DNA from 3 places in the Gordonia sp. NPDC003504 genome. Region 2 is predicted to be linked to each of the others. Evidence: riboswitches for the same ligand, from Rfam matches in the RefSeq annotation. Region 2 holds a riboswitch; each other region holds the start of a gene.

Region 1 (7,714 bases), on a different contig from region 2:
GTAGCGGAGTACGGCGGACCGTCCCCGCGATCCGCGACTGCGCCGCGCGGACGTCGTCCGGCGTCACCGCCGCGACCATCGATGCCGACATGCCCAGAACGCTACCGCCGGGCCGGGCGCCGCCGCACAGGTGGAACAATGGTCGCCGTGAGTGCGATACGACTGGACGGCAAGGTCACCCGCGACGAGATCTTCACCGACCTCAGCGCCCGGGTAGAGAAGCTCCATGCGGCCGGCGTACATCCCGGGCTGGGGACCATTCTCGTGGGCGACGATCCGGGATCGCAGTCCTACGTCAAGGGCAAGCACGCCGACTGCGCGCGCATCGGCGTGGACTCGATCCGCAAGGATCTGCCGGCCGACGCCACCACCGACGAGCTCAACGCCGCCATCGACGAACTCAACGCCGATCCGGCCTGCACCGGGTACATCGTCCAGCTGCCGCTGCCGGCACACCTCGACGAGAACGCGGCGCTCGAGCGCATCGACCCGGCCAAGGACGCCGACGGTCTGCATCCGATCAATCTCGGCCGACTGGTCCTGGGCAAGGAGTCGACGCTGCCGTGCACGCCGCGCGGGGTCATCCACCTGCTGCGGCGTTACGACATCCCGATCGCCGGTGCCCGGGTGACGGTCATCGGTCGTGGCGTGACGATCGGGCGGCCCATCGGATTGTTGCTGACCCGCCGCAGCGAGAACGCCACCGTGACGCTGTGTCACACCGGCACCCGCGACCTCGCCGCCGAGGTGTCGCGCGCCGACATCGTCATCGCCGCCGCCGGGGTACCCCACCTGGTGACCGCCGACATGGTGAAGCCGGGCGCCGCGGTCATCGACGTCGGAGTGAGCCGCACCGATGACGGACTCCGTGGAGACGTGGCACCCGACGTGTGGGAGGTGGCTGGCCACGTCTCACCCAATCCGGGCGGTGTGGGCCCCCTGACCCGGGCGTTCCTCCTGGTCAACGTCGTCGAGCGGGCGGAGGCGCAACTCGCGGAGAAGCTGGGTCGATGACCGCCGACGCCACCGACCGGACCCGGCGGATTCACCGGGCGCGCATCGTCCGGGCGTGCATCGTGCAGATTCCGTATCTGCTGGTGATGCTCGGTGTGGTGGTGGCCGCGGGGTTGGTGCTCTTCGATCGCTGGCGGCGTGGTGCGTTCGTGTTCGGTTCCGCGCTCTTGCTGGGTGCACTTCTGCGCGCCCTGATTCCAACCACCAGGGTCGGATTGTTGCAGGTCAGGGGCCGGTTGTTCGACGTCGCCGCGATGGCGACGGTGGGTGGACTGATGCTGTGGCTGGCCACCTCGATCGACCCTTTGGGCACAGATTGATTACACTGGTGACCTCAGCGTGACATTCGGGGCCAAGAAGCGGCGCTCATCAGATCGAGGAATGACACGGTCGTTAGCGACACTAAGTAGGGATTGGCATCTCATCCATGTTGGAGACCAACAGCCAGGGCACTGACGGCGACGCGACGTCGCTGGGTGTCTCGGTGGGCGAGGGCATGATCCATTACGTCCTGATGACCCTTGACGACGCCGGCCGGACCGATGTCACCTCACGCGTCTTCGAGGTCGACCCCACCGACGGCCTCGACTCCGTCGGTCGCGTCAATGCCGGGATCGACCTCATGCTCGACGCGGCGCGGGCGGCCGATCGCCGTGTCGGACCGATCGGCGTCACCGCTCGGACCGCCACGCAGCGCCGCCGCCTGCGCTCGGGCGGGACGGGGACACGCCGACAGGTCTACCTGAGTTCCGACGAAGAGGCGGTGGCCGAATACCTCACCCGCACCGGCCAGATCGACCGCTTCACCGCCGTGGTGGTGGCCGATTGCGGTGACACCGGAATGTCGCTCTACACGGTGGATCCCGCTGCCGGGACGATTGCGTCGATCGAACGAACCGTGGTGATCAGTGGTCGTGCGCTGGATCGATCGCTCGCCGATCATGTTGCCGCGCAATCGGTCTCGGTCGGCCGGGAGGCGCAGACGCGACGTGGGCGGGAGTTGCTCGTCGGTGCTTGCCGGACCGCCAAGGAGGAGATCGGCGACGCGGTACCCGCATCCGGTGCGGGTGGTCTGCGTCTGACCCGGGCGGCGGTCGCCGAGGCGGCCGCGCCGATGGTGGCGGATGCGCGTGGAGTGTTCACGCGCTACGTCTCCGCGGTCGGTCGGCGCGGTCCGGCACCCGACGCGGTCGTCCTGGTGGGTGGCCTGGCGAATCTGCCGGTGATCCACGAACTCGCCGGCGACGTCGATCTGGAGGTGCTTGTACCGCCCTCCCCGGAGATCGTCGCCGCGACCGGCGCGGCGATGCTCGCCTCGTCGTCGTCGTCGACCGGCGGTCTCGGCTTCATCGGCGGGCATCGCGGGCCACGCTGGTCGCTGGCACCGGCGGCCCTGGTCGGTTGTCTGATCGCCGCCGTCGTGATGGCCGCCGTCGCGGTCGGCGCAACGCTGTCCACCGGGGATTCCCCGGCGCCGACGTCCACGGAGGGTGCCGAGGAGGTCGCGACCACCGACTACACCGGGTGGACCTCGACGACGCGTTCGACGACATCCGCCGAGATCAGCGCGGTGCTGCCGCCGACGATCGCACCACCGCCCGGCGGGTTTCAGTCACCGGGTTGGGCGACGACCGAACTGCCGCAGACCACGATCTCGGCAACGACGCTGACGCTGGTGCCGAACACACCGAGCACCACCACCGCGTCGCCGAATGTCACGTCGCCGAGCACCACGACCCCGACAACGCCACCGCCACTGCCGATTCCATCGCAATGGTTGCCGCCGGGACTGCTGCCGCTCATGCCGCCGCAGACGAGCACCCCGGCCCCGGACACGCCGGATCTGACACCCTATCCCGTCCCGGCGCCGCGGCAGCAGGCCGTGCCGTCCGCTGCGCCGACGACGACCACCACTCCGGCCGGCTGACTCGACTCGACGGCTGCGGCCGTGCCGATCGGCGACGATCAGCGGCGCGCGAGATCCACTGTGCGCTTGAGGAGATCGGCGATGGCGTCGAACTCGGTGAGAAAGCCGTCGTGGCCCTTGTCGGACCGGATCACCTGCAGACCGCCCACGCAGTTGCCCAGGCCGTCGGCGAGCTCCTGTTGTAACCGCAACGGGTACAGGCGATCCGAATCGATACCGGCGACGATGATCGGCACCTGACACGACCCCAGCGCCGCGGCGATGCCGCCTCGGCCGCGTCCGACGTCGTGATGGTTGAGAACCTCGCTCAGCACCACATAACTGCCCGGATCGAAACGTTCGATGAGCTTGTCCGCCTGGTGCTCGAGGTAGCTCGCGATCGCGTATCGCCCACCGCGCAAGGGGTTTTCACCATCCTGCGCAGAATCGCCGAACCGCTCGTCGAGTTCCAGTTCATGTCGATAGGTCAGATGCGCGATACGACGCGCGATCCCCATGCCGATCATCGGTGAACGGCCGGTGCCGTGATAGTTGCCGCCCTGCCAGTCCGGGTCGGCCGTGATCGCCGCGATCTGTGTTGTCTGCGTGCCGATCTGATCGGCGGTGGCGCGGGCACCGACCGCGAGCACCAGCGCGGTACGCACCTTGTCGGGGTAGGTGATGGCCCACTCGAGCGCACGGGCCCCACCCATCGAGCCGCCGAGAACCGCACCGATGCTGCGGATGTCGAGCGCCTCGAGGAGGGTGGCCTCGGCCCGCACCTGATCGAGCACGGTGATCTGCGGGAAGCGTGAACCCCATGGCCGCCCTTGGGGATCCGGCGAGGACGGACCGGTCGAACCGCGGCACCCGCCGAGCACGTTCGCCGAGATCACACACCATTCGTCGGTGTCGATCGCCGCACCCGGACCGATCAGGCCGTCCCACCATCCGGGGGAGGGCTGCTCGTCGGTCGCGGGTCCGGTGACATGGGAATCACCGGTCAGCGCATGCAGGGTGAGGACCACATTGTCGCGTTCGGGTGACAACGTCCCCCAGCGCTGGAACGCCAGGGTGACGTCGTCGAGCACCTCCCCGTTGTCCAGAGCCAACGACCCCACCCGCATGCGGACCATCTGCCCGTCGGGGACCTGCTCCCACTCGGGTTGATGCGCCGCGGAGGCCTGGGGGTCGATGCTCACCGACACGGGGTGTGTGCTCCTGTCTCGAGTCCGAATTACTGTGCGGCGGCGAAACCCTGGGCGAGGTCGGCCAGGATGTCGTCGATGCCCTCGATGCCGACGGCCAGGCGGACCAGACCGGGGGTCACACCCGCGGCCAGCTGCTCCTCGGGGGTGAGCTGACTGTGGGTGGTCGAGGCGGGATGGATGACCAGCGAACGCACATCACCGATGTTGGCGACGTGGCTGTGCAGCGTCAGGGCCTCCACGAAACGCTTGCCCGCGTCGACACCGCCGACGATCTCGAAGCCGATGATCGCGCCCTGGCCCTTGGGTGCCAGTTGCTGTCCGCGCGCGTACCACGGCGACGACGACAGGCCGGCGTAGGCGACCGAGGAGACCTGCGGATGGTCGTTGAGGAACTCGGCGACGCGCTGTGCGTTGGCGACGTGCCGTTCGATGCGCAGGCTCAGGGTTTCCAGGCCCTGGGCGAGCAGGAAGGCGTTGAACGGCGAGATCGCCGCACCGGTGTCACGCAGCAACTGCACGCGGGCCTTGAGGGCGTAGGCGGGCGCGCCGAGATCGGCGAACACCGCGCCGTGGTAGCTCGGGTCGGGGGTGGTGAAGCCGGGGAACAGGTCGACCCCGTCACGCTGCACCCGCCAGTCGAAGGTACCGCCGTCGATGATCACGCCGCCGATCGCGGTGCCGTGTCCACCGATGTACTTCGTCGCCGAGTGCACGACGATGTCGGCGCCGTGCGCCAGCGGGTTGAGCAGGTACGGGGTGGCGACGGTGTTGTCGACGATCAGCGGCACACCGTTGCGGTGCGCGACCTCGGAAATGCCTGCGATGTCCAGGATCTCGTTGTTCGGGTTCGAGATCGACTCGCCGTAGAAGGCCCGGGTGTTGGGCCGCACGGCGGCCTGCCACGACTCGAGGTCTTCCGGGTCCTCGACGAAGGAGACCTCGACGCCGAGCTTGGGCAGCGTGTAGTGGAAGAGGTTGAAGGTGCCGCCGTAGAGCCGCGGGCTCGACACCACGTGCCCGCCGTTCTCGACGATGTTGAGGATGGCGTAGGTCTCGGCGGCCTGCCCCGACGCGACGAGAAGTGCGGCGACACCGCCCTCGAGAGCGGCCAGGCGCTGCTCGACGACGTCCTGGGTCGGGTTCATGATGCGGGTGTAGATGTTGCCCGGCTCGGCCAGCCCGAACAGGTTGGCGGCGTGGGTGGTGTCGTTGAAGGTGTACGACGTGGTCTGGTAGATCGGCAGCGCGCGAGCGTTGGTGGTGGCGTCGGCGCTCTGACCCGCATGGATCTGTTTGGTCTCGAAGCTCCAGGTGTCCACAGGATTCACGGTGCCGTCGTTGGCTGCGTCAGACATGGAAATAGATCACTTTCTACGGTCGGCAGGGTTACTGGAACCCTGATGGGGTCCGACCTTCGGACCCGCGCTTGCCGGGGACGCACTGCGTCCCACAACCCGGTCATCACCCGGAGCACCCCACCGCGGTTGGAGGGTTGCCGATCAGCAAGCCGGGGCTTGTCGCTGATGCTCATGACCTGGCGACAAGGATATAGCACGGCCACGCCGGGCTGATAACCCTCCTGCTCACGATGGTTGGAACGGTGGCGGGCGCAGTGGCCATCGAAACGGCACCGCGCGGTGCGCTCGAGAGCGCGGTGGTGTCCTCCGGCCGGAGGAATTGTGGATCGTGAGGCCGGTTTTCGATATCCACTACTGGACATCGGCCTACGCTGCACGCTATGGCAGGGTTCGGGGACCGACGTCGCATTCGACTCGCAGCTCTCACGGTCGGCGTGGGCGCGGTGGCGGCATCGCTGGTGACGGCGACATTTCTGGGGCGTGGGGTGGCGCTCGCCGATGACAGTCCGTACACGTGCACCGGTCCCGGTGCGGTGTTTGTCGTCGGCGGGACGTGGAACCCCGACAGCTACCTGCTCGGCATCAACCAGCGGTACGGAGCCCAAGGTTACGAGATCGTTCAGGTGCCGTATTCGGCGACCATCTGGCCCCTCGGTTCGGTCGGCTACAACGCCAGCGAGGCCGAGGGTGCGGCGAACCTCGAGCGGGCGGTGGCCGATTACCAGCAGGCATGCGATGCGGATGGAACCAAGAAGGTCGCGATCGTCGGATACTCCCAGGGCGCGCGAATCGCCGGCGACGTCCTCACCGACATCGGACAGAACCGCCCGCTCGAGGACGGTACCGTCATCGATTCGAGCAGGGTCACCGGTGAGCTCTACTCCGATCCCCGGATGGTGGGAACCCTGTGGGGGCAGGGCATCGAATCGGCCCTCGTCGGGGTCATCCCCGGCCTGACCATGTCGGGTCCGCGTAGCGGCACCGATTACGGCGGCCTGCCGGTGACCACCTACTGCATCGAGGGCGATCCGATCTGCGACCTACCGGATGTGCTGCACGACCCGATCGGCGTCGTCGACGACTTCTTCGGGTACTGGGTCAAACACAATCAGTACCCGTATCACATGTATCAATACCCCGGCGACTACGTGATCTGGGATTTGGGGCCGGTCGACGGTGAGATGACGTGCACGCAGACCGGCACCCTCGAGAATGTGCAGACGTGCACCATCTCGTCGCCGTCATCGTCGGCCATCATCGTGCAGAACCTCGTCGACGCGCTGGGCCTCGACTGGTCGGTGCCCGATCTGCTGCCGTACCGGTTCCGGTTCCCGGACATCATCGGCATCACCCTGTCCGACTTCCAGGTCCCGATCCGCTGGGTGATGGACTGGCTGCCACCGCTGCCGGAGCTGGGTTACGGCGCCTACCTCCCGAATCTGTTCGACTTCCAGGACATCCTCAACGGTGTGCTGCAGTGGGATTCGGCACTGTTCAAGCAGGGTGTGGTGGCGCTCGCGGCGAGTGCGACGAGCATCGTGCTGCTGCCGGTGAACTTCGTCCGGTACTGGGCCGAGCGGATCGTCGAGGGCATCACCACGGTGCCGTGGGGCCCCGACTCGGCATCCCAGACGACGGCATCGCAGACGATTGCGGCGCTGTCCTCGTCGCCGGCGTCCGCGAGGTCGTACGGCGTCAGCACGCTGTCGGCGGGGGAGACGCAGGAAGAGGCCGAGGGCAGCGGCGACGCGCAGACCGATGGCACTCCGGGAAGCCTCGGCGGCGGAACGCAGGTACCGGAAACATCGACGTCGGATTCACCGGCGACGCCGGTGACCACCGTCGACACCACGCCGTCGGCCACGCCCGAGCCCACCGGCGGCGCCACGCCGTCGGTCACGCCCGAGCCCACCGGCAGTGCCACGCCGTCGGCCACGCCCGGGCCCACCGCTGACCCGACGCCGTCGGTCACTTCGTCGCCCACGCCCGAGACCACGGGCAGCGCCGTGCCCACCGCCGACGGTGCAGCCGTCGACGCCTCGAAGGAACCGGTCGGCGTCGGCTGACCCGACGACGCCCGCCTCGGGCGCTCGGCTCCGTGCGGCGCGCGCCGTTTGCCATGTGAACGACCTCACGCCGCCGAATGGGAATCCTCGGCGCCCGCGCGGTGGTTGGTGGACCTATGCCCGAGTCCGTCCACACGCCTGCCGACTCCGTCGTCGAGT
Region 2 (7,714 bases):
AACAGTGCGGTCATGTCGACGATGTCGGCGAAGTGCGGTCGGTACTCGGGTTTGTCGGTGACGGCCGGTCGCAGGATCTCCGCAGCCACCTCCCGGGTGCGCGCCATCGCCCCCTCGTCGAAGAACGGGTGACTCTCCTGCGAGTTCAGCAACACCGACAGGGCCGGGTCGGCGATGGCCATCGAACGACCCGCGATGATGAACTCGATCAGGAAGTCACCGAAGTCGGTGATGCCCTCGAGTCGATCGTGGATCTCGCGCATGGCGGAGATGGCGAGTTCACCCATGGCCTGGGACACCATGTCCTCGCGGGAACCGAAGATCGAGTACACCGTCTGCCGGGACACTCCGGCCTTCGCGGCGACCGCAGCGATGCTGGCGGCTGCGAAGCCCTCGGTGGAGATCAGGTCGAGCGTTGCCTCGATGATCTTGCCTCGCGATCGCATACGTCATTATGGCTCGGATGGCGGAGACCGAAGGCCGTGACGGGGTACATGCCGTCGGCCATTGTCTCAGTGCGTAGTGTGGCGCGTGGCGAGGCGCACGTGCCGTGCGCCTCGGCGAACCGACAGGAGGGGTCCGTCATGGGCGTTGTCAGGCATTCGTCCCAGATTTCCGTGCCGCGCGCTGCGGTGTTCGAGTACATCAACGACTACACCAACGTCCCCGAATACATGTTCGGGGTGCACAAGTTCGCGCCGCAGACCGAGGTCACCAGCGGCGTCGGGTCGGTCTTCGACGTCGAGTTGAAGGCCGGGCCGAAGACCCTGAAGTCGGTCGTCGAGACGATCGAGTGGGTCGAACACGAGTTCATCGTGCTCAAGGCGATCGACGGGTTCCAGGCCAACACCACCTGGAAGTTCCGCGATACCGACGGCGGCACCGAGGTCCATGCCGAGTTCGAGTACCTCCTTCCCGGCGGACTGGCCGGCCGGGCGCTGGGCGCGATCATGGAGCCGTTCGCGGCCCAGGCGGTCCGGCACACGGAGAAAAAACTGCGCGACGAATTGGAGTGATTCGTATGGTCTCCCTCTCTCCCGGCGCCGTGTCGTCGGCGGTTTTCGACGTCATGCAGCGTCGGACGATGCTGCCGGCCGTCATCGAGGACACCCTCACCGGTCGCGGACGAGACGTCGCCGGCCTGCGGGTGGTGGTGACCGGCGCATCCGCCGGCATCGGCCGGGTGGCCACGCAGCAACTCGCCGCGCGCGGGGCGCAGGTGATCGCCGTGGCGCGCCGCGAGGAGGAGTTGGCCTCGCTGGCCGGCGAGACCGGCTGCGACTATCTGGTGGCCGACCTGTCCGACGAGGCCGACACCGACCGGCTGCTCGGTGAGCTGTCCGGGCGGGAGATCGATGTCCTCGTGAACAATGCCGGCCGGTCGATCCGGCGGTCCATCATCGACTCCACCGACCGGCTCCACGACTACCGGCGCACCATGGCGATCAACTACTTCGCCGCCGTCCAATTGAGCCTGGGACTGTTGCCCGGCATGGTCGAGCGCGGTCACGGGCAGATCGTCAACGTCTGCACGTGGGGACTGATGGCCGGAACCTTCCCGCGGTTCTCCGCCTACGCGGCGTCGAAGAATGCGCTGTCGATTTTCGGGCGTAGCCTCAACGCCGAACGGCCCCATCCGGGCGTGCGTGCCACCAATATCTACTATCCACTGGTGCGGACCGAGATGATCTCGCCCACAGCCGAATACGACGATGTGGCGGCACTGTCGGTGGATGAGGCGGCGAGTTGGATCGTCCGGGCGATCACCCACCGGCCCGAACGCATCGCTCCCGCCGCCCTGCGGACGGTGCTGCCGGTCCTCGATTACCTCTCGGCACCCACCGCGGACCGCGCGATGGGCGCCATCACCTGAGAGATCAGGCCGCGAGGTCGTGTGACAGCCGATCGATCGCCGCCCGCGCGAACACCTGTTGCTCGGTGACCGCCAACTGATGACGGTTGCGGGAGGTGAAGGCCAGGGTCCAGTCGATGAACGTGATGAACCGGTTGCGGAACCCCACCAGGTACAGCAAGTGCAGGAACAGCCACCCCAGCCAGGCGAAGAAGCCGGAGAACTCGACGGCCCGTGAGGTGCCCGGGATGGGTACCCGGGCGACCGCGCAGTGCCGGGCGACGGTCGCCATCGAGCCTTTGTCCCAGTAGGCGAACGGCTTTCGGTCGCGATAGGTGCCGTTGATCCGGGCGGCGACGGCGTCGGCGGCGTACCGCCCGGACTGATTGGCGGCCGGGGCCTGACCGGGGACTCCGTCGACGGCCATCATGTCGCCGATCACGAACACCTCGGCGTGGCCGGGGATGGTCAGGTCGGGTTCGACCCGCACCCGACCCGCGCGGTCGAGTTCCACCCCGCACTGCTCGGCGAGCTGTCGGCCGAGCGGACTGGCCGCAACCCCCGCCGACCAGACCTTGCACTGACTTTCGATGCGACGCGTCGAACCGTCGGTATGGCGCACCACGAGTCCGTCGTAGTCCATGTCCACGACCATCGCACCGAGTTGCACATCGACTCCCAGTGCGCGCAAACGCTTCTCGGCCCGGGAGCCCAATCTTTCACCGAACGGCGGCAACACCGCCGGTGCGGCGTCGAGCAGGATCACCCGTGCCTGCGTCGAGTCGATGGACCGGAAGGCGCCGCGCAGCGTCGTGCCGGCCATCTCCGCGATCTGACCGGCCATCTCGACGCCGGTGGCCCCGGCTCCGATCACCACGAACGTCAGCAGGCGATCACGCTCGATCGGGTCGGTGGACAGTTCGGCCTGCTCGAACGCCCCGAGGATGCGGCCGCGCAACTCGAGTGCATCGTCGACGGTCTTGAGGCCCGGCGCGAACTCCGCGAAATGATCGTTGCCGAAATAGGATTGGCCCGCACCGGCGGCGATGATCAGACTGTCATACCGAGTGGTGGTGACACGTTCGAGCATGCGTGAGGTCACCGCACGATTCTCCAGGTCGATGGCCTCGACATCGCCCAGTGCCACCGTCACATTCCGTTGGTCGCGAAGTATCACCCGCACCGGCGGTGCGATCTGGCCCTGCGAGATCACCCCGGTGGCGACCTGGTACAGCAACGGCTGGAACAGATGATGAGTCGTGCGTGCGATCAGGGTGACGTCGACGTCGGCATGCTCGAGTCGACGAGCGGCAGCCAGCCCGCCGAACCCCGATCCGACGATGACGACATGGTGCCGGCGGGTCCTGCCGCCGGGAACCGGTACGCGCTGGGTCATGGCACGTTTCCTTCTGGTGTGGAATCGACACCCAGGCGGACGATGTCGGGAAACGGTGCTCCTTGCCGGTGGACTCCGGCTGCGCCAGTCGCACAACCGACGATAGCCCATCGAGCAACCGGTGGCGAGGCCGACTTAAATTCTTCGGCGCGAGAAAATCGTCGCCGCATTCGGGCGTGGACGGCGTCCGTCCCGACATTCTCTTTGCCTGTCTCAGCATCACGGGCCTACGGTGAATCGACCATCTGGAGCGACCGAGAGACCCGGCTCGTCGACGTCGCAGCAACCCGCCCCAGGGTGCTAACGCCGGGATCGATGGGAGACACCCCGTGACGTTTCGTGACCATGCCCCGCTGTCGGTGCTCGACCTCGCACCTATCAGCGAGGGTTCCGATCCTGCTGCTGCGCTGCACAATACGATCGATCTCGCGCAGCACGCCGAGCAGTGGGGGTATCGCCGCTACTGGGTGGCCGAACACCATTTCGCCGCCGTCGCGAGTTCGGTGCCGGCGCTGCTCATCGGTCAGATCGCCTCCGCGACCCGATCGATCCGCGTCGGATCGGCGGCGGTGCAGGTCGGGCAGACGACGGCGGTATCGGTGGCCGAGTCCTTCGGGATGCTCGACGTGTTCCATCCGGGCCGAATCGACCTGGGGCTCGGCCGATCCGGACAGCGACGCGCCGAGGCGGCGGCAACACCCGCGGGTCCGGTCGCGATTTCCGCACCGACCCCGAGTCGGCTCGTCGACGGGGTGGTGATCCCCGAACCCCTCGATGTGACTGCGCTACTGGCACATTCGCCTCTCGCACGCAGCTTCGAGGTGTTGACGCAGCCGGGTGCGCAGCCACCGGACTTCGACGAGCAGGTCGACGACATCCTGTCGCTCCTCGACGGCACCTACACCAGTCCGTCGGGTCAGGAGCTACATGCGGTTCCCGGCGAGGGGGCCGACGTGCAGGTGTGGATCTTCGGCAGCAGCAAGGGGCAGAGCGCTCACGTCGCCGGCGCCCGCGGACTCCCGTTCGCAGCCAACTACCACGTCAGCCCCGGCACCACCCTCGAGGCGGTCGCGGCCTATCGGGAGGCGTTCCGCCCGTCGTCGGTGCTGGCCGAACCCTACGTGGTGGTGTCCGCCGACGTGGTGGTGGCCGACGACGATGAGACCGCGCAGCATCTGGCCAACGGCTACGGGCGGTGGGTGCACAGCATCCGCACCGGCCACGGCGCCATCGAGTACCCCGACCCGGCGACGGCGCAGCCGCTGCCCGCCGACCAGCTGGCACTGGTCGCCGATCGGCTCGAGACCCAGTTCGTCGGATCACCCGACACCGTCGTGCAGCGGCTTGCCGCACTCGGGCGGCTCACCGACGCCGACGAACTCGTCATCACCTCGGTCACCCATGACCATGCCGACCGGCTGAGGTCGCATGAGCTGCTCGCCAAGGCATGGGGGCTGATCTGATGAATCGCATTGCTGTCACCGCGAAATCGGCCGTCTCCGCACTCGCCGTGGTGGCCGTGGCCGGTGTGCTCACCGCCTGCGGTTCGGGTTCCTCGGGTTCGGATGACGCCGAACCGCCGGTGCCGGGAGGCACCCTGCGCTACGGGCTCTCCGACGCCCCCACCTGCTCGGACCCGGCCCAGAGCGGCACCAACCAGACGATCTATGTGACCCGGCAGATCGTCGATTCCCTCACCGACCAGGACCCGGAAAGCGGCCGACTCGAGCCGTGGCTCGCGCAGAGTTGGGAGGTGAGCCCGGATGCGCGGACCTTCACATTCCACCTCAAGCCCGGTGTCACCTTCAGCGACGGCACCCCGCTCACCGCCGAATCCGTCAAGAAGAACTTCGACGCCATCGTCGGACCGCTCGGTGCGGCCAAGGCGCCGTTGGCGGCGACCTACCTCGGCGGCTACACCGGCACCACCGTCGTCGATCCGCTGACCGCGCGGGTGGCGTTCGGTGCCCCGAATGCGCAGTTCCTGCAGGCCACCTCGACTCCACAGTTGGGGATTCAGGCCGAGGCCACCGTCGCCGCGACGCCGGAGGAGCGCTGCCAGGGCACCAACATCGGATCGGGACCGTTCGTGTATTCGGGCTGGGCGCAGGGCAAGTCGGCGTCACTGCGCAAACGCGCCGGATACGGCTGGGGATCGTCGGTCTTCGGTCACGCCGGTGACGCCTACCTGGACGGCATCGACTTCACGGTGATCGGGGAGTCCGGGGTGCGCACCGGTTCGCTCGCCTCCGGGCAGCTCGACGCGATCAGTGATGCCCTGCCCAACGACAAGCCGCAGATCACCGCGGCCGGTGGACAGGTCCTCACCGCGGTGAACCCGGGTGTGCCGTTCGGGTTGCAGCCCAATGTCTCCCGTGGTGTCCTCGCCGACGCCGCGGTGCGGCGCGCACTGCTGCCGGCGATCAACCGGCAGGAGCTGGTGACCACCGTCCTTGACGACGATTTCCATCCCGCCACCGGAGTCCTGGCGTCCAACACCCCCGGATACTCGGACTCCTCGGCCGAGTTGCGCTTTCAGCCGGACACGGCGAAGAAGATTCTCGAGGACGCCGGCTGGAGGGCCGGCGCCGATGGAATCCGGACCAAGGACGGACAACGCCTGAGCTTCTCGGTGCTCTACAGTCCGGTGTTCGCCGGCAACCAGGCCATCCTCGAACTCGTCCAGCAGCAACTGAAGAATGTGGGCGTCGAACTGAAACTCGACGTCGTGCCGGCGGCCACGGCCACGGTCCGGCAGAACTCCGGTGACTACGACGCGGTCTACTACAATGTGACCCGTGCCGACGGCGACATCCTGCGCACCCAGTTCGGGCTCACCGGACGAAACCTGAACCGGCGCGGACCGATTCCCGCTCTCGATGTGGCCCTGGCCGGGGAACAGTCCACCACCGACACCGCGCAACGCAATGTCCACCTCGCGACCGCACAACAACAGATCCTCGACAACGGATTGTTCGTCCCGACCATCGAGTTGTCGCAGGCCATCGGTGCCGCGGCCACCACCCATCAGGTGACGTTCGACGCCTCGTCGCGGTTGCAGTTCCACGACACGTGGTTGTCCGGGCGGTGAACGCGACGATGCTGCGTTATCTCGGAATCCGGTTGCTCTCCGCCCTCGGGGTGCTGTGGGCGGCATTCACCGTGGCGTTCGTCATCCTGATTCTGCTGCCGTCCGATCCGGTGGCCATCGCCACCTCGGGCGATGCGTCGACACCGGTGGATCCGGCGGCGGTCGAGGCCCTCAGGGCCCGCTACGGCCTAAATCAGTCGGTGGGGCAGCAGTATTGGTCGGCGTTGACCGGCGCGGTCCACGGTGACTTCGGTGTGTCGATCTCTCAGGGCCGGCCGGTCACCGCGGTCATCGCCGACGCACTGCCGAGCACCGTCGCCCTGACACTCACCTCGGTGCTGCTCGCCGTGTGTCTCGGCGTGGGATTGGCCGTCACCGCCACCTACACCTCGTGGTCAGGGCTGCGGCGCGCACTGCTGTCGGTCCCACCGCTGGTCGTGGCCCTGCCCACGTTCTGGGTCGGTCTGATCCTGCTGCAGATCTTCGCTTTTCGGCTCGCCTGGTTGCCGGCGTTCGGTGACACCCGGTCCGGTTCACTGGTCCTGCCCGTGATCACCCTGGCGATCCCGTATGCCGGAGTCATCGGTCAGGTTCTGGCCACGAGCATGAGCGCCACGGATGCCGAGCCATTCGTGCAGACGGCGACCGCCAAGGGGGCGAGTCGGATTCGGGTCATCACCCACCACATCCTGCGGATCGCCTCCTTGCCCGCGTTGACCGTGGCCGGTGTCGTGGTGGGCAACCTCCTCGGCGGTGCGGTGGTCGTGGAGACCGTCTTCTCCCGGCCCGGCGTCGGCAAGCTCGCTCAGAGTGCCGTTCTGGCGCAGGATATCCCGCTGGTCCTTGCCCTGGTGACGTTCTCCGCCGCGGTCTTCGTCACCGTGAACCTGCTGGTGGACATCGCCTATCCGTTCATCGATCCTCGAGTGGTGAGGCGGTCCGCCCCGACACCGACCACCGCGTCCGTCGACGATCGCAGCCCACGTGAGGTGGTCAATGTCTGAGCAGTCCAGTGCCCCGTCCTCGGTGTCGTCCGCGTCGTCGTGGTCGTGGCCGGTCTGGCGTGCGCGCCCCGACGCGATCGGGGTGTGGTTGCGCCGCAACGCCACCACGGTCCTGAGCGTGGCCGTGATCGCGCTGGCACTCGGATTCGCGGTCGTACCATCGGTGTTCGCCGATGGCGATCCACTCCTCGCGGTGCCCGCCGACAAGCTCCGGGCGCCGAGTGCCGAGCACTGGTTCGGCACCGACAATCTTGGTCGGGATGTTTACACGCGATTCGTCCACGGCGCGGCGTTATCGCTGACCGCCACGGTCTCCGCCGTCGCGATCGCACTGGCGATCGGTGCCCTGCTCGGGTTGATCGCCGGCACCG
Region 3 (7,714 bases), on a different contig from region 2:
CTGGCGCATGCCGCGGGTGCAAAGGTGGTGTTGGACAACGTGTTCGCCACCCCGTTGCTGCAGCGTGGTCTCGAACTCGGGGCCGACGTCATCGTCTACTCGGGCACCAAGCATATCGACGGGCAGGGCCGCGTGATGGGTGGTGCGGTGCTCGGCACCAAGGAGTACATCGACGGCCCGGTGCAGACGCTGATGCGTCACACCGGTCCTGCGTTGAGCCCGTTCAACGCGTGGACGCTGGTGAAGGGTCTGGAGACCCTACGCCTGCGCGTCGACGCGTCGGTCGCCTCGGCACTGCGAATCGCGCAGTTCCTGGAGGACGATCCGCGGGTGGGGTGGGTCAAATACCCGTTCCTGCAATCACATCCGCAGTACGAGCTCGCCAAGGAGCAGATGTCCGGTGGCGGCACCGTCGTCACCTTCGAGTTGGCCGAAATGGGCGGTGTCAAGGGCAAGAAACGCGCCTTCGACGTGCTCAACGCACTCCGCGTCATCGACATCTCGAACAACCTGGGCGACTCCAAGTCACTGATCACCCACCCCGCGACCACCACCCATCGGGCGATGGGACCCGAGGGTCGGGCGGCGATCGGGTTGGGTGACTCGGTGGTTCGGCTGTCGGTGGGCCTCGAGGGCATTGACGACCTCCTCGGCGACCTGGATCAGGCACTGGGCTGACCGATGTGTGGCCGCGGTTTGCGGTCGCGCAGCAATCTGGCAGGTCGTGTGCACGGCACCGCAAGGGTGGACCGGCATCGTGGAAGACGTCAGAGAGAAACGCACACAGCGGATCTCACGTCTATGAACACAGGAGTTCATCATGCCCGCACCTCGCCGCAACAACAATCCCGTCCGCGTCCAGCGTCGTCGCCGCGTGCGTCGCTACGACCCGCGCAGCCGTCAGTGGCTGTGGATGTGGATCTGATCGGCTGGCCTCGGTCGATATGCAACGGCCCCACCCGGGAGTTCCGGGTGGGGCCGAGGTGCGTGAAAGTGGTTCTGGTTCAGATGAACTCGTCTGTGCTCTTCCGGGTGTATCCGGCGGGCGTCGAGCCAGGGCTTCGCCGCAGTCAGCGGATCGGCGGTCGATGGCGCAGCGTCGTGCCGATGCGTTGATCGCGTTGACCCAGGGGCAGGACCGATTGGCGGTCGGTCTCCGGTGTGTGAGGAGCAACGCGATTCCGACGTGGTTCCTGGCGGTGCTCGCACTGACGATGGCATGGGCGAGGATCCAGCAGATCCTGCGATCCCAGTCGACGCACCTGTGGTCGCCGGCACAGAGTTGGCCTCCGCCCAGTCGGGGTCCGCCCAGCCCGATCCGCAGCAAGCTGTTTGTGTACTGGTCCCGAACACCGCGCCCCACCGCCGCTACCTGTGCCGCCGCCCGCGCATCGATCTTCGTGGTCGCCGACCAATCCACCCTCGACGCTGAGGATGACGAACCCGGCTATCTCGACGGGTACGGCGTCATCGATGCCGACTCGGTGCGCGCCCTCGACAATCGGGAGTTCACCTGCCGCGTCGGGGTGTCCCGAGAACTCGCGATGCAAGGCGGGAAAGGGCACCCACTCGACGGGAAAGGGCACCCACTCGACGGGAAAGTGCGCCCACTCGACGGGAAAGGGCGCCCACTCGACGCGGCGAGTCAGTCCTCGATACCCAACGCCCGCAATACCGTTAGGAGTTTCGCGGTGGTCTCGGCGAGTTCGGCATCGGGGTCGGAGTCGGCGACGATGCCGCCACCCGCCCAGCTGCGGAAGGAACGGAGGTCGGGCTCGAGTTCCAGGCACCGGATGGTCACCATCCATTCGCCGTTGCCGGCCGCGTCGGCCCACCCGACCGCACCGGCGTACAACCCGCGCGGTTCCTCGTGTGCGCGAATGAATTCCGTGGCCACCTCGCTCGGTGTGCCGCCGACCGCCGGTGTCGGACTCAGCGCGATCGCAAGATCCAGGGCGCCGACGGCGTCGTCGTCGAGTATCGCCCGGATCGGGGTCGCCAGATGCCACATCTCGCCGGTCGACAACAACTGCGGCTCATCGGGGATCGCGAGTTCGCGGCACAACGGTGCCAGGCGATCCCGGAGGTGCTCGACGACGAACGCGTGCTCGCGGTGATCTTTCTCCGACGCCGCGAGCTTCTCGCGGGACTCCCGGTCGGCCTCCGGATCGGCCGAGCGCGGCGCCGAACCGGCGTATGGCCGGCACGTCACCTCGCGACCGTCCTTGCGCAGCAACAGTTCCGGGCTCGCGCCGAGCAGCCACGAGGTGCCGGTGTCGACGGCAAAGGCGTTGTGTTCGCTGTTGCCGCCGGCGAGTGCGGCCAGCAGCCCGTCGACCGTGACCGGCGAATCCAGTTGAGCCCGAATCATTCTGGCGAGGACGACCTTCGCCAATGCGCCGGAGGCGATCGCCGACAACGCGGCACGCACCCGATCACGATGGGTGGCCGAATCGGGAATCTGCTCCGACGAAATCAGCGTCCGGCGCGGTGGTCGGCTCCCGGCGAGCGGAGTCGGTTCATGGGACAGCGTCACCGGCTCGAACAGCGCCGACGGGGCCGAGGGATCGAAGGCCACCGCCCCGACGACCGCATCGACGGCGCCGCTGCGCAGCCGGGTCGCGGCGTCGTCGGCGTCGGCGAATCGCGTCCGCACGCCGCGCGCTCGCACCGTCCCGTGCGGCCGCGACAGGACGAACGGTGACGCGGCGTGGGTATCGGAGACGGGCACCCAACCAACTTAGGCGACGACGGGCCGCGGCCTTTCGCTCACGCTGAGTGAAAATTGACACCCTTGCGCGCCGTAGGCCACCCTTGGTGCAGGTCATGAGTGCCAGCGACAAGCCCCGGCTAGCTGGCCGGCAACCCTCCTCCGCGGTGGGGTGCTCCGGGTGACGACCTGGCCGTGTACCGACCGGGCACGGCAAGCGTGGATTCCAAGGAGCCTTTGCGATGACTGCTGTCGCCACCACCACTGATTGCCGCAACGACTGCGCGGTGCAGTCCGATGCCGCCGACCTGTCGACCATCGGACCGCTGACCTCGGTCGTCGGTGCCGCCGAACTCGTCCCGCTGACCAGCGGTGATCAGATCCGCTACGCCAACTTCGACTACGCGGCCAGCGCGCCCGCCCTCACCGCCGTCGCCGACGCCGTCGCGGCGTCGGTGAGTCAGTACGCCAGCGTCCACCGCGGCGCCGGCCACCTGTCGCAGGTCACCACCCGCCGCTACGAGCAGTGCCGGGACACCGTCCGACGTTTCGTGCGTGGCCGCACCGACGACACCGTCGTCTTCACCCGCAACACCACCGACGCGATCAACCTGGCCGCCCACTGCACCCCCGGTGACGTCGTCGTTCTCGACATCGAGCACCACGCGAACCTGCTGCCGTGGGTGTCCCGTGACAACGGGACCGCGCGCATCGTCTCGGCGTGCGACACCCTCGAGGACACCCTGGCCGCGCTCGACGCCGAACTCGCCGCGGCGCCGGCCGCCCTGCTCGCCGTCACCGCGGCATCCAACGTCACCGGCGAGGTGCTGCCCATCTCGCGGCTGGCCTCGATCGCCCACCGCCACGGTGCCCGCATCCTCGTCGACGCCGCGCAACTGGTGGCACACCGACCGGTGTCGATCGTCAGTCACGGCATCGATTACCTCGTCTTTTCCGGCCACAAGCTCTACGCACCCTTTGGATCCGGAGTCCTCATCGGTCGCAGCGACTGGCTCGACGCCGCCGACCCGTACCTTGCCGGCGGCGGGGCGTCGGCGCAGGTGAGCCTCGTCGACGGACCCGACGAGAACTGCGCCTCGACCGCCTGGCACTCGGGTGCCGCGCGGCATGAGGCCGGCTCACCGAATGTGTTGGGCGCGATCGCCATTGCCGCCGCCTGCGATGCCATCGTCGATCTCGGATTCGAACTGATCGGCCTGCATGAGGCGGAACTGCGCGCCCGTCTGGACGTCGGACTGGCCGGCGTCGCCGACGTGACGCCGCTGCGGATCTTCTCCGACGACCTCGATCGCGTCGGCATCGCCGGCTTCTCCGTCGACGGACACACGCCGCGCGCCGTCGCCGAGTACCTCAGCGATCATCACGGAATCGGCGTGCGCGACGGCAAGTTCTGCGCGCATCCGCTGCTGGCCCGACTCGGACACACCGACGGCGCGGTCCGCGCGAGCTTCGGTCTCGGTACCGATTCCGCCGACGTCGACCGGCTCGTCACCGCACTCTCCGAACTCACCCGCACTACTCCCGGAAAGGCACAGCCATGACCGCCGAACTCTCCGACGTCCGCATCAGCATCGGCCGCCCCGGTCTGCGCGTGGCACTGGCCGGGGATGTGTCGGCCATCGACGTGCCGATCGTGGTGCGTCGACCGACCCTTCGCGACGCGCAGCGGGCGCGGTCGGTGCTGCGATCCGGCACCCGGGACACCGCGAATTTCTGTGTGGCACTGGAGGTCGAGGTGGCCATCGCCCCGAATGCCGCGTCCGCACGGGCGGCGGTCGCGGGTATCCCCGACGAGCTCGACGGCGGTACCGTCCGCTACATCGGCACACCCGGCGGGCTGGTCACCCTCATCCGCGACATCTACGCCGCCGAGGTCGCCGACGCGGTGATCCTGGTGTCGTTGGACGGGTCGGCGACCGAGAACCGGGTCCGTCAGCTCGTGCTGCCGGCGTTCACCGGTGCCGCCCGACGCGTCGCCTGATCCGCAGATCTCGCACCGGTCCGGAGTGCACAGACTCGACCTCAGGCCTCGCCGCGCTCCCACTGCTCGATGAGCCCGGCGTAGGACTCCTCGGTGAGCAGTCCGTACAGCTTGAACCGGGCCATGCCCCCGTCGGGGTAGATGTCCAGCCGTGCCTCGGTCATCGGCCGGTCCAGGTCGATGACGAACCGATGCCGGGTGTCGGGCTGCAGCTCGGTGCGGGGCAGGACCTCGAACCACTCGCCGTCGTCGCCGTCACGGCCGCGGACCGTGGCGGCGCCTGGTGCATTGCCCAGGAAGTAGCTCGTGTCGAGCTCGATCAGACTGACCCGCCCCTGGCCGGCCAGGCGCACCTGCACCCAGTCGTTGCCGTCGTCGCGGCGTCGGGAGGTCTCCCAGCCCTCACCCATGTGGCGGGCCCGGCCGGGCATCAGCAGGTTGTTCGGTGAGCTGTAGAACATGTTGGAGCAGGCCGTGATCAGGCCGCCGTTCTCCAGCGCGGCCAGGTCGAAGTGGCCGTACCGGAAGAAGTGCGGGTTGGGCACGCCTCGGCCGTGCACCCGGAAGCGGGCGATGCCGCCGTCGGGGTGCATCGTCAGACGCACATGGGTGAAACGGTCCTTGGCATCCACCCGGAACGGATTGCGGGTGTCCCCGTCGACCGGACTCTTGTCGACGATGGTGATCCACTCGGTGTCGTTGACCAGTTCGTCGACGGAGACCACACCCTCCTTGGCGGCGGCCTCCACCGAGATGAACGGTGGGTAATTGCCCTTGAACCAGGCGGTGTCGACGACGACGCCGTAGATCACGCCCGGAGCGCCGAGGCGGATGATCGCCTGGTCGACCCCATCGCGACGACGACGCCGTGTTTCCCAGCCGTCATAGATCTGGCCCTTGTGACCGAACGTCGCGGGCCGGTACTCCGCGGGCGGCGTCGAGATGAGGTTCTGCGCCTCCGCGAACAGGTCGTCATTCGACCACACGACGGCACCGCCGAGATCCCGTAATGCCAGGTCAGGCATCGAAGTGAAGTGAGGGCGGGTTCCGGACGCGGTGGGTGGGGGCGAAGGGGTCACGGCCACCGATCCTAATGGCGTTTGCGATCGCGGCACATTCGAGGGCATACTTGCGCAGTCCAACTAGGTGCACATTGCAACTGATTGATTCGCGCACCGAAGAATTGCTCCGACTCATCCGGGGGGATCCGCCATGCTCGATCCGGTCGAGGTCGACCGCCTCTTCGACGCGCTGTCCCGCTACCTGCGGGTACGTGACCGAGCCGTGCACACGACCCTGCGCACACCGGACGGCGACGTCGAGATCGCGGCGTTCAAGGGACTCTTCCATCTGCAGCGCCGACCGATGCGTTCCCGCGAACTCGCGGGCGCGCTCAACTCCGATCCGTCCACGGTCAGCCGACAGGTCGCCCAACTCGTCGACAAGGGGCTGGTGCGTCGGGAGGCCGACCCGCACGACGGACGGGCGACTTTGCTGGTGATCACCGAAGCCGGAGACGCCCAGGTCGAGGCCATGCGCTCGGCTCGGCGCGCGGCGATGAACGACGCCATGTCGGACTGGACCGCCGACGAACTCTCCACCTTGGTGAGCTTGCTCAACCGATTCGTCGACGCCACCGAGACCTTCATGGTTCCCGACTGCGCGAGACCCCCATCCGGGAAGCACGCCAACGACGAATCCCAGCCCGATCGAAAGGACCCCGATGACCAACCATGACGCGGCGGCCGCCTCGTCGGCCTCACCCGTAGAACACGCGGGTGCCGGTCTGACGCATCGCCAGATCCTCACAGTGATGGCCGGACTGATGATCGGCATGTTCCTCGCCGCCCTCGACCAGACCATCGTCTCGACGGCGATCCGCACCATCGCCGACGACCTGCAGGGCTACGACCTGCAGGCCTGGGTCACCACCGCCTACCTGGTGACCTCCACGATCGTCACCCCGCTCTACGGCAAGCTCTCCGACATCTACGGCCGCAAACCGTTCTTCCTGCTGGCCATCTCGATCTTCGTCATCGGGTCACTGCTGTGTTCGATGGCCACGTCGATGTACATGCTGGCCGGCTTCCGAGCGCTCCAGGGGCTCGGTGCCGGTGGTCTGTTCACCCTCGCACTGACCACCATCGGCGACATCGTCCCGCCCCGGGAACGAGCCAAGTACCAGGGCTACTTCCTGGCGGTGTTCGGCACCTCGAGCGTGCTCGGCCCGGTCCTCGGCGGCTTCTTCGCCGGCCAGTCGTCGATCCTGTGGATCTCCGGGTGGCGCTGGGTGTTCCTGGTGAACGTGCCGATCGGCATCATCGCGCTGTTCGTCGTCTACGCCGTCCTCAACTATGACCAGAACAAGGGCACCGGAACCCGCACCGACTACTGGGGCGCGACGGCACTCGCGGTGACAGTGGCGCCGATCCTGGTGGTGGCCGAGCAGGGCCGCGTGTGGGGATGGTGGTCGACGAAGTCGATCGTGTGTTACGCCATTGCCGTCGTCGGGCTGGCTGCGTTCATCTGGATTGAGAACAAGATGGGCGACGACGCCCTGATCCCGCTGCGGGTGTTCAAGAATCGGGTCTTCGCGCAGGGCATCGTCGTATCGATGGTCGTCGGCGCGGTGATGTTCGGCGGCATCTCGATGCTGCCGCAGTATTACCAGGTGCTGCGCGGTTCGAGCCCGATGGTGGCCGGACTGCAGATGCTGCCGATGGTGCTCGGACTGATGTCCGGATCGGTGGCGTCGGGTCAATTGATCTCGCGCACCGGCAAATACAAGGTCTTCACGATCCTCGGGTCGGTACTGATCACGGTCGCGACATTCCTGCTGCACTACGTCAGCATCACCACGCCGGTGTGGGTGGTTATGCTCTATGCCGCACTGCTCGGCTTCGGCCTGGGCAATCTGATGCAGCCGATCACCCTCGCGATGCAGAACATCCTGCCGCCCAAGGATATGGGACTGTCGACCGGAACCGCCACGTTCTTCCGGC

The links. A riboswitch is a leader RNA that binds a small molecule or an ion and turns the genes downstream of it on or off. The one in region 2 is predicted to bind S-adenosylmethionine.
Region 1: another riboswitch for S-adenosylmethionine. It lies ahead of ACWDPV_RS15355 (bifunctional o-acetylhomoserine/o-acetylserine sulfhydrylase); the one in region 2 lies ahead of ACWDPV_RS04210 (LLM class flavin-dependent oxidoreductase).
Region 3: another riboswitch for S-adenosylmethionine. It lies ahead of ACWDPV_RS02855 (aminotransferase class V-fold PLP-dependent enzyme); the one in region 2 lies ahead of ACWDPV_RS04210 (LLM class flavin-dependent oxidoreductase).

Annotation. Positions count from the first base shown of each region.
Region 1 is NZ_JBSFPC010000007.1:269,143-276,856, forward strand. Features, by position in the region: gene ACWDPV_RS15330 (serine/threonine dehydratase) at 1-91, opposite strand, end outside; gene ACWDPV_RS15335 (bifunctional methylenetetrahydrofolate dehydrogenase/methenyltetrahydrofolate cyclohydrolase) at 148-1,014, shown strand; gene ACWDPV_RS15340 (DUF3017 domain-containing protein) at 1,011-1,334, shown strand; gene ACWDPV_RS15345 (molecular chaperone) at 1,442-2,941, shown strand; gene metX (homoserine O-acetyltransferase MetX) at 2,980-4,128, opposite strand; gene ACWDPV_RS15355 (bifunctional o-acetylhomoserine/o-acetylserine sulfhydrylase) at 4,158-5,486, opposite strand; SAM riboswitch class IV at 5,549-5,666, opposite strand; gene ACWDPV_RS15360 (cutinase family protein) at 5,870-7,555, shown strand; gene ACWDPV_RS15365 (MFS transporter) at 7,672-7,714, shown strand, end outside.
Region 2 is NZ_JBSFPC010000002.1:9,589-17,302, reverse strand. Features, by position in the region: gene ACWDPV_RS04230 (TetR/AcrR family transcriptional regulator) at 1-446, opposite strand, end outside; gene ACWDPV_RS04225 (SRPBCC family protein) at 585-1,016, shown strand; gene ACWDPV_RS04220 (SDR family NAD(P)-dependent oxidoreductase) at 1,022-1,873, shown strand; gene ACWDPV_RS04215 (NAD(P)/FAD-dependent oxidoreductase) at 1,878-3,248, opposite strand; ZMP/ZTP riboswitch at 3,271-3,350, opposite strand; SAM riboswitch class I at 3,487-3,570, shown strand; gene ACWDPV_RS04210 (LLM class flavin-dependent oxidoreductase) at 3,578-4,711, shown strand; gene ACWDPV_RS04205 (ABC transporter substrate-binding protein) at 4,711-6,339, shown strand; gene ACWDPV_RS04200 (ABC transporter permease) at 6,348-7,343, shown strand; gene ACWDPV_RS04195 (ABC transporter permease) at 7,336-7,714, shown strand, end outside.
Region 3 is NZ_JBSFPC010000001.1:644,173-651,886, reverse strand. Features, by position in the region: gene ACWDPV_RS02865 (O-succinylhomoserine sulfhydrylase) at 1-678, shown strand, start outside; gene ACWDPV_RS02860 (isochorismate synthase) at 1,646-2,731, opposite strand; SAM riboswitch class IV at 2,823-2,936, shown strand; gene ACWDPV_RS02855 (aminotransferase class V-fold PLP-dependent enzyme) at 2,953-4,272, shown strand; gene ACWDPV_RS02850 (hypothetical protein) at 4,269-4,712, shown strand; gene alc (allantoicase) at 4,754-5,737, opposite strand; gene ACWDPV_RS02840 (MarR family winged helix-turn-helix transcriptional regulator) at 5,925-6,449, shown strand; gene ACWDPV_RS02835 (MDR family MFS transporter) at 6,436-7,714, shown strand, end outside.